DNA from 2 places in the Serratia surfactantfaciens genome. Region 1 is predicted to be linked to the other one. Evidence: predicted binding sites of a transcription regulator. Region 1 holds the regulator's gene; the other holds the start of a gene.
What was found. Region 1 encodes Fur, which represses iron uptake genes when iron is present. Its sites were predicted from a motif close to ATAATAATGAGAACNACTATCAA; they were not measured.

Region 1 (5,168 bases):
CTGGACAACCTGGGCGTGCTGGCACGCGATCTGCACCAGCAGCACAGCGTGATCAAAGTCGATCTGCGCAACCACGGCCTCTCCCCGCGCGCCGACGACATGAACTACCCCGCCATGGCGCAGGATCTGCTGGCGCTGCTCGACGAACTGCAGCTGGATAAAGCGATCGTCATCGGCCATTCGATGGGCGGTAAAGCGGCGATGGCGCTGACCGCCATCGCGCCGGAGCGCATCGCTAAGCTGATCGTCATCGACGTGGCGCCGGTGGATTACCAGACTCGCCGCCACGATGAGATCTTCGCCGCGCTGAAGGCCGTCAGCGCCGCCGGCATCACCCAACGCCAGGCGGCCGCCCAGCTGATGCGCGACTATCTGCAGGAAGAAGGCGTGATCCAGTTCCTGCTGAAGTCCTTCCACAATGGCGAATGGCGCTTCAACCTGCCGGTGCTGATCGAACGCTACGAAGACATCACCGGCTGGCAGGACGTGCCGGCCTGGCCGCACCCGACGCTGTTCATTCGCGGCGGCCTGTCGCCGTACGTGCAGGACAGCTATCGTGCGGACATCGCCCGCCAGTTCCCGCAGGCCCGCGCCCATGTCGTCGCCGGCACCGGCCATTGGGTGCACGCCGAAAAACCGGACGCGGTGCTGCGCGCCATCCACCGTTTCCTCGACGAAGCCTGAAAAATACGCTCATCTGGCGAAAAAACGCGCTAAAGATAACGGCTTAGCGCGTTTAGCCCGCAGTTAGGCATTGTCGCCGCTCCATCTGCTGGGGTAATATGGCGCGCTATAATTTTGCCGCCGCGCCAGCGCGTTCGCGAACGCCGGTTCGGGGGTGAATTTGGGTTAGGGTTTATTGGCCCGAAGTGTGTTAACCGATGCCTCCGGAAGCGTGCGAGCGCTTTTTGATGCAAACTCCCTTGCAGTACCGCTACCTATGGCAAAAGAACAAACGGATCGCACGACGCTGGATCTGTTCGCAGATGAACGCCGTCCGGGGCGCCCGAAAACCAACCCGCTTTCCCGCGATGAACAGCTTAGAATCAATAAGCGCAATCAGTTACGGCGCGATAAAGTGCGTGGATTGCGGCGCGTAGAGCTGAAAATCAACGCGGATGCGGTGGACGCCCTGAACAAATTGGCGGAACAGCGCAACATTAGCCGCAGCGAACTCATCGAGCAGATGCTGTTGGCGCAACTGGCGGAAGAACAGCCGGAACATTGATCTCTTCGGCCGCACGCGCGGCGCGGCGTTAAGGACAACGCCGGATCGACCACGCTTTTCTTCATTCTCCGGCATCGCATAAATGCGATAAAACCCCGGCGCCACTTTCTGGCATGATACGCATTTACCGGCAAGAGACTGCGCCTGTCGGCGCCCGCCCCCGTGGCGAAAGGCTCTTGTCATGGCATCATTTTAATCGGCGTCAGCGGCGGCAGTGCTGGCATCGAGTAATGCAATTACTTGAATTTAAAGGTTATACGCGATATGGCTACTGTAGGCATTTTCTTTGGCAGCGACACTGGCAATACCGAAAACATTGCCAAAATGATCCAGAAAATTCTCCAGAAACAGTTTGGCGACGACGTCTCTGAAGTACACGACATCGCTAAAAGCAGCAAAGAAGACCTGGAAGGGTTCGATATCCTGCTGCTGGGTATCCCGACCTGGTACTACGGTGAAGCGCAGTGTGACTGGGATGATTTCTTCCCGACGCTGGAAGAAGTCGATTTCAACGGCAAACTGGTGGCGCTGTTCGGCTGCGGCGACCAGGAAGACTACGCGGAATACTTCTGTGACGCGATGGGCACCATCCGCGACATCATTGAACCGCGCGGCGCGGCCATCGTGGGCCACTGGCCGACCAAAGGCTACCACTTCGAGGCCTCCAAAGGCCTGGCGGACGACAACCACTTCATTGGTCTCGCGATCGACGAAGACCGCCAGCCGGAGCTGACCAACGAGCGCGTCGATGCCTGGGTCAAACAGATCGTCGAAGAGCTGAGCCTGGCCGATATCGTCGGCTAAACGCCGCAACTGGCGAAAGGTTGAACAAAGGCCCTGTAAAGTGCATAGTGTGCGCACAGGGCCATCATCGGCAGCAGGGATTGCTGCGATAGAAGCTACAGATTTGTAACTTCCCACCCCGTCAAGGTAGACTGAGTTATCGGTTTATCCCACCCATCAAGGCGTTGCATGCAAAACATGCAATAGTGCAATTATATCTTTGTTAACAACCGGCGGTTTCCATTTAGTACAACCGGTTCTATAATGAGACGCATTAACTCTTTGTGCCGACCGATGCCACAGGCGAGTACGCCTCAACTTGATTAGCATAGTAACAGGACTGAATTCGCATGACCGACAACAACATCGCATTGAAGAAGGCCGGCTTAAAAGTCACGCTTCCGCGACTCAAAATCCTGGAAGTACTGCAAAATCCGGAATGCCATCACGTCAGTGCGGAAGATTTGTACAAAAAACTGATTGATATGGGCGAAGAGATCGGCCTGGCAACGGTTTATCGCGTACTGAACCAGTTTGACGATGCGGGCATTGTGACACGTCACAATTTCGAAGGCGGCAAGTCCGTGTTCGAACTGACCCAACAGCATCACCACGATCACCTGATTTGCCTGGACTGCGGCAAAGTGATCGAATTCAGTGACGAATCCATCGAAGTGCGCCAGCGTGATATCGCCAAGCAGCACGGCATCAAGCTCACCAACCACAGCCTGTACCTGTACGGCCACTGTGAAACCGGTGACTGCCGCGAAGACGAAACGCTGCACGACAAGAAATAAGCCTGACTGGCTATGAAAAACCGCCTCACCCTGAGGCGGTTTTTTTATGCTTGCTGAACGGTGAGCAAAAAAATCCCCGGACCAGCCGGGGAAAGATCATGTCATGAAATACTACAATTGCAGCGGCACTGCGACTCCACGTACTGCTCTCACTTTCACGTCCGCTTCACGCCGACACGCGCAGAGGCGGACGCATTCCCCCTTCGTTAAGCGGCCCGCCGCCATGACGACAGGCCGATGCGCCGGGCTTAGACCTTCTCGGCGCGGCTGTAACGTTTACCGTCGGGACTGACCGAACGCACCTGCACCTCACCCGATACCGCCGGCTTGGCCTTGGCGTCATAACGCTGCCACTGCTTGCCGCCGTCGGTGGAATACTCGATGCCCAATCCCGGCAGCGCGATATTCGCCTCCAGCTTGCCGCCCGCTACGCGTGCGCCGGGCACCGGCAGACGATAAGCGACGCCACCTTTGTCCAGCTTGGCCAGTTCACGCTGGCCCAGGATATTGGCGAAGCGCAGCCAGTCTTTCTCCAGCGCCTTGGTGTCGACAAAGTGGGTCTCCCCGCCTTTGTATTCGCGGCCGGCGCGATAGTCCTGCTCCCAACCGGCGCGGTGCCAGGCGCGTTCGGCCACCGACAGCGCGCGCGGGAAGATCATGTATTCCATCTGCGGATCGGTGCGCTGGGTTTCGCTCCACAGCTGAGCGGACAACCCGTAGGCTCCCGGCCACGGCTTGTCGCTCTTGGCGTTGAAGTGGTTGCCGTCGCGATCGACCGAGGTTTCCGCGTTCTGCGGCATGTTGTCCGGCGCGAAGCTGAACACCTTGCGCTCGTCGCTGAAGCGAGTGCCCCAGTAGTAACCGCGCTCGTCCGGGTTCACCTCGTAAGGGAAGTCCATGTAGACGTAGTCCGGGTTGGAGACCACCACTTCATACCCTTTATTGGCCCAATCGTTGACGCTGTCGAAACCGCCCCAGTACAAGGTATCCCAGAAGTTGACGCCCACGCGCGAGGTGGCGAACGACTTCGCGCTCTCGGCGTCTTTCAGGCCGTCCTGCCAGGCCTGCATTCTGTCGATGCCGTGCGCCTTCACCAGCTTGCTGACCTCCTGGCCGAAGTAGCTCGGTAAGTGCTCCATGTCGGCCACCTTGCCTTCTTTGATCATCGTCTGGCAAACCTGCGACTTGGCCCACGGCTTGTCTTCGTTGCTCTGGTCGATGACGCCTTTACCCGGCTCCGGTTTCGCCTTGTCGGTATAGCCGGCGCCCAGGCGGATGTTTTTCGCCTCGTCGCCGCCGAAGTGCCAGGTTTTGATCGGCTGCCCGGCTTCTTTATGCATCTGGGCGATCTCGCCGATCACCTTGTCGACAAAGCGCTGGGAAGAATCCAGGCACGGGTTCAGGTAACTCTGGCGGTTAAAGAACTGCACGGAGGTGGTATTGGAGGTATCAGTCGGATCCACCAGGCGGAATTCGTTGGCCTCCTGCTCTTTTCCGGCGGCATGCAGCTTTTTATAGCGCGCCTCCATCGACACCACCGCGGCGCGGGCGTGCGCCGGCATGTCGATCTCAGGGATCACTTCAATCTGGCGCGCCTGGGCGTATTTGATGATGTCGATATAGTCCTGACGGCTGAAGAAACCACCGTAGACATCCGGCCCCTGGCCGTACTGCGGCAGCAGGCAGGTGGTTTCGCTCAGATCGTGGCAGCGCTGGCCGCCGACTTCCGTCAGCTCAGGCAAACCGGGGATCTCGATACGCCAACCTTCATCATCACTCAGGTGGAAGTGGAATTTGTTGAGCTTGTAGGCCGCCATCTGATCCAGCAGACGCAACACCGCATCCTTCTTATGGAAGTTGCGCGCCACGTCGAGGAAAATGCCGCGATACTGGAAGCGCGGCGCGTCGCTGGCGTCCAATGTAGCAATCTTGCCGCTGCCGTCGGTCGGCACTAACGACAGGATCGACTGCAACCCATAGAATACCCCGGCCTGATCGAAGCCGATCACCCGCGCCTCTTTTTTGCCGATCTTCAGCTCATAGGCGCCCGGCACCGCCATCGCGCCTTTAAACTTGCCCGGCTGGATATCGGTCTTGATCGGATAGCCGTTGGCCTGAACCGGCACGCCCAGCAGCGCAAAGCGCTGGTTGACGACGTCCGCCGCCGGCTTGACCAGCGTGCTCAGATCCGGCGAGACCCCTTTGCGCAGATCGGCGTCCTGCGCGTGGACCTTCACCTGCATCGGCGTCGGCACGATCTGGCCGCGCAGCGCGCCGGCGGGCAGCGTCTGCAGCTCGGCATTGCTGACAAAGCGCGAAGCCGGCGTCATCAGAATGTTTTTGTCGTCTTTGGTGCGCTT
Region 2 (5,168 bases), 910 kb from region 1:
GCAGGCAACGTTGCCGATCGGCGAAGCCGATATGCTGACCGCCGACGATCACGCGCTGCTGGCGCGGGTCAACGACACGGCGCACCCGGTGCCGGCGACCACGCTGAGCCAGCTGCTGGCGCAGCAGGCGAAAACCACGCCGGACGCACCGGCGCTGGCGGATGCGCATTTCAGCTTCACCTACCGCGAAACGCGCGAGCAGGTCACGGCGCTGGCGCGCCAACTGGTGGCGCAGGGCGTGCGACCGGGCGACATCGTGGCGGTGGCACTGCCGCGTTCGGTGTTCCTGTCGCTGGCGTTGATGGCGATCGTGGAAGCGGGCGCCGCCTATCTGCCGCTGGACACCGGTTATCCGGACGAGCGGCTGGCGATGATGCTGGAAGACGCCGCGCCGCGGCTGGTCATCACCAACCCGGCGCAGCAGGCGCGTTTCGCCGACAAGGGCGAAATCTTGCTGTATGACGCGCCGCTGGCGGCCAATCACGCCGCCGGGGTGGCGATCGCGGGCCCGACGCCGGACCATGCGGCCTATATCATCTTTACCTCCGGCTCCACCGGGCGTCCGAAAGGCGTGCTGGTCGGCCATCAGGCGATCGTCAACCGTTTACTGTGGATGCAGCACCAGTACCCGCTGGGGGCGGACGACGCGGTGCTGCAGAAAACGCCATGCAGTTTCGACGTCTCGGTGTGGGAATTCTTCTGGCCGCTGATGGTCGGCGCCCGGCTGGTGATGGCGCCGCCGGAGGCGCACCGCGACCCGCAGCAGCTGCAACAGCTGATCGCACACCATCGCATTACCACGCTGCACTTCGTGCCGTCGATGCTGGCGGCCTTCGTCGCTGCCCTGGACGACGACGCGGCGGTGGCGAGCTGCGCCGCGCTGCGCCAGGTGTTCTGCAGCGGCGAAGCGCTGCCGGCGGAGCTGTGCCGCCTGTGGCAAAGCCGCACGGCGGTGCCGTTGCACAACCTCTACGGCCCGACCGAGGCGGCGGTGGACGTGACCTGGCATCCGGCCTACGGCGACGCGCTGGCGAAGGTGACCGGCGCCAACGTGCCGATCGGCCTGCCGGTATGGAACACCGGGTTGCGCATTCTGGACGCGCGCCTGCGGCCGGTGCCGCCGGGCGTGGCGGGCGATCTGTATCTGACCGGCGTGCAGCTGGCGCACGGCTACCTTGGCCGGCCGGATCTGACCGCCAGCCGCTTTGTCGCCGATCCGTTCGGCGAGGGCGGACGGATGTACCGCACCGGCGACGTGGCGCGCTGGCTGCCGGACGGCGCGGTGGAATATTTGGGCCGCAGCGACGATCAGCTGAAGATCCGCGGGCAGCGTATCGAGCTGAGTGAAATCGACCACGCCTTGCTGTCGCTGCCGGGCGTGCGCCAGGCGGTGACGCACGCGCTGGTGTTGCAGGGTACGCCGGTGGACGCCGGCGGCGATGCGCGCCAGCTGGTGGGTTATCTGGTGATGCAACCCGGCGCGAGCTGGGATGCGGAAGTTTTGCGTGCGGCGCTGGCCGACCGCCTGCCGCCGCACATGGTGCCGGTGGCGTTGGTGGAAATGCAGGATTTGCCGCTGAGCGCCAACGGCAAGCTGGATCGCAAGGCGTTGCCGCAGCCGCAGGGCGGTGAACGCAAGGCAGGACGGCCGCCGCAGGCCGGGTTGGAAAGCGAGATCGCGGCGGTATTCGCCCGTTTGCTGCAGCGCGAGCAGGTGTTCGCCGACGACGATTTCTTCGCGCTCGGCGGCCATTCGCTGCTGGCGATGCGCCTGGCGGCGGAGCTGCGCCGCGATCTGGGCAAGGCGGTGTCCGTCGGCCAGGTGATGGTGGCGTCGCGCGTTGAGCAACTGGCCGCCTTGCTGGCGGAAGATCGCACGCAGGAAGAGGCCGATCGCAGTGGCTTCGACAGCGTGTTGCCGCTGCGCGTCACCGAGGGGCCGACGCTGTTCTGTCTGCATCCGGCATCCGGCTTCTCCTGGCAGTTCAGCGTATTGCCGCGCTATCTCGACCAACACTGGTCGCTGGTCGGCATCCAGTCGCCGCGGCCGGATGGCCCGCTGGCGCTGAGCGAAGACATGGATCAGGTAGTGGATGCCCACTTGCAGACGGTGTTGCAGGTGCAGCCGCACGGGCCGTACCACTTCATCGGTTATTCGCTTGGCGGCACGCTGGCGCAGGGCATCGCCGCCCGGCTGCAGGCGCGCGGCGAGCAGGTGGCGTTCCTCGGCCTGCTGGATACCTATCCGCCGGAGACCCAAAACTGGGACGTGATGCTGGACGACAACGTGTTGAAGGAAGTGCAGCGCGAGCGCGAGCAGTTCCTGGCGGTGTCGCAGGACACGCTCGATCCGGCGCTAGGCGAGACGCGCACGGCGATGTTCGACAACATCGAAGCCAACTACGCCGATTCGGTGCGGTTGCTGTCGCGTACCCGCACCGCCCGTTTCCACGGCCAGGCGACGCTGTTCGTCGCTAAACGCACGCTGCAGGAAGGGATGGACGTGCAGCAAACCTGGTCGCAGTACGTTGATGCGCTGCAGGCGCAAGAGCTGGACTGTGCGCACGTCGATATCGTTTCGCCGGCGTCGTTCAAAGTGCTGGGGCCGCTGCTGAACCGGATCTTGCGCACGCTGTAATGACTCCCTCATCCCGCCGCCAGACACGGGGATTATCCCGCGTTTGGCGGCGTTTCTTGCGGTCGCTCACAATTGAATATCAATGAGTTTTATTATCATTATTGATTTCGTCATCTGTGCTAGCATAGCGCCCCGCAACTGCAGAATCCCCGTTTAAAGATGTGGTGAACAACCGATGAGTAGCAAACCCTCCATCCTGCTTGATTTTAGCCTGCTGAAAACCAACCGGGCTTTCCGCGCGGTGTTCTGCGCGCGCTTTATCTCCATTGTGGCGCTGGGGTTGATGGCGATCGCCATCCCGGTGCAGATCCAGGCGTTGACCGGTTCCACCCTGCAGGTCGGGCTGGCGGTGACGCTGGCCGGCGGCGGCATGTTCGCTGGGCTGCTGATGGGAGGGGTATTGGCCGATCGCTATGAGCGACGCCGGCTGATTCTGTTTGCGCGCTCCACCTGCGGCGTCGGTTTTGTCGGCCTGTGCCTCAACGCCCTGTTGCCGTCGCCTTCGCTGGCGGCCATTTATCTGCTGGCGGTGTGGGACGGCTTCTTCGGCGCGGTGGGGGTGACGGCGCTGCTGGCGGCCACGCCGGCGTTGGTGGGCCGCGAAAACATCGTGCAGGCGGGCGCCATCAGCATGCTGACGGTGCGCTTCGGCTCGATTCTTTCTCCGGCGATCGGCGGCCTGGTGATCGCCCATATGGGCATCGCCTGGAACTACGGTCTGGCGGCGTTCGGCACCCTGCTGACGTTGCTGCCGCTGCTGAGCCTGCCGCAGCTGATGCCGCCGCCGCAGCCGCGTGAACACCCGCTGCGCGCGCTGGCGGGCGGTTTCGCCTTCCTGTTCCAGAACAAGGTGATCGGCATGGTGGCGCTGATCGGCGCGCTGCTGACCATGGCCAGCGCGGTGCGCGTGCTGTACCCGGCGATGGCGGAAGGTTGGCACATCGACGCTGCCCACCTCGGTTATATGTACGCCGCCGTGCCGCTCGGCGCGGCCATCGGCGCGTTCACCAGCGGGCGCGTGGCGCACGTGGCGCGCCCCGGCTGGGTGATGCTGCTGACGGCGATCGCGGCGTTCGCCGCCATTGGCCTGTTCGGCCTGATGCCGTGGTACAGCCTGGCGTTGCTGTGTCTGGTGGCGTTCGGCTACCTGAGCGCGCTGAACTCGCTGCTGCAATACGGTCTGATCCAGAGCCTGACGCCGGACAACTTCCTCGGCCGCATCAATGGCCTGTGGACGGCGCAGAACGTGGTGGGCGATGCGCTGGGCGCGTTGCTGCTGGGGGCGATGGGCGCCTTTATGCTGCCGGCGATGAGCGCCAGCGGCTTTGGCTTCGGCGCGGCGGCGCTCGGCATCCTGCTGTTGTTCGCCATGACCGGTTTGCGTCAGGTCACGATGCACAAACCGGAGCCGCAGAACGAGCCTCAGCCGGCCAGTGAAAAGTAACTCAATGCGTTAATTCGACGCTGTGGGATCAAATAGCAATGCTTATCATCGGCATGCGTAAAACCCACAGCGTTTATGTCATGATTTCGAAATGAAAGAAGTGCTTACGTTTATTGACATAGCAAATATCGGCGAGTAATTTAGCGCGGAATTAACTCAAATGATAATCATTATTATATTGGTTATCACTTCAAATTCTTGAGGGCGAAGCGATGGATACTGCCGTGAACGACATCAATCGAAAGGAAGTGCAGGAGTGCGAAGAGCAGCGATTTGCCGCTGATTTTTCTCCGGCGTCGGGCTTCTTCTTTACTTCTCCTTTCCGCAGTCTGACCACCACCGGTTGTTTCAGCCGCATTCGCCTGCCGGCCGCAGACGGCGCCGATCTGAACGGCGAGTTCCAGCGCAGCGTACGGCAGGCGTTTGCCGAGGCCCGACAGGCCGGCATCAAAAAGCCGCTGCTGTGCGGCGCCATCCCGTTCGATACCCGGCAGCCTTCGGCGCTGTTTATTCCGCAGCAGAGCCGCTGGTTCGATCGCGCCGCCTTTATGGCCGGCGTTAGGCCGGCGGCGGACGGGCCGGAGCTGGCCGGGGTAACGGAGCTGCCGCCACAGCAGCCGTTCATGAACATGGTCAGCGACGCCGTCGACGCGATGAAGGCCGGTGAGTTGGACAAAGTGGTCTTGTCGCGCCTGCTGGAGATCGAAACACGTCAGCCGGTGGATCGCCATGCGCTGATGGCGCGCGTGATTGCCCAGAACCCACACGGTTTCCATTTCCATGTGCCGCTGGAGCAGGGCGCACTGTTGGGCGCCAGCCCCGAATTGCTGCTGCGTCAGGACGGCGGCCGTTTCTATTCCAACCCGCTGGCCGGTTCCGCCCGGCGCGAGGCCGACCCGCAGCGCGATCGCGAAGTGGGAGAGCGGCTGATGGCCTCGGCGAAAGATCGCCACGAGCATCGCATCGTCACCGAAAGCATGCGTGACGTGCTGGCCGGCCGCTGCCGCTACCTGAACGTGCCGCAAACCCCTGAATTATTGACCACCACCACGCTGTGGCATCTCTCCACGCCGATCGACGGCGAGG

Region 2: the regulator Fur is predicted to act here: its motif matches at 2,715-2,737, upstream of entS (enterobactin transporter EntS).

What each region holds. Positions count from the first base shown of each region.
Region 1 covers NZ_CP016948.1:583,716-588,883, reverse strand. The annotation lists gene ybfF (esterase) at 1-684, shown strand, start outside; gene ybfE (LexA regulated protein) at 941-1,228, shown strand; gene fldA (flavodoxin FldA) at 1,493-2,032, shown strand; gene fur (ferric iron uptake transcriptional regulator) at 2,362-2,808, shown strand; gene ATE40_RS02740 (beta-N-acetylhexosaminidase) at 3,057-5,168, opposite strand, start outside.
Region 2 covers NZ_CP016948.1:4,789,188-4,794,355, forward strand. The annotation lists gene ATE40_RS22320 (enterobactin synthase subunit F) at 1-2,638, shown strand, start outside; gene entS (enterobactin transporter EntS) at 2,814-4,082, shown strand; gene ATE40_RS22330 (isochorismate synthase) at 4,295-5,168, shown strand, end outside.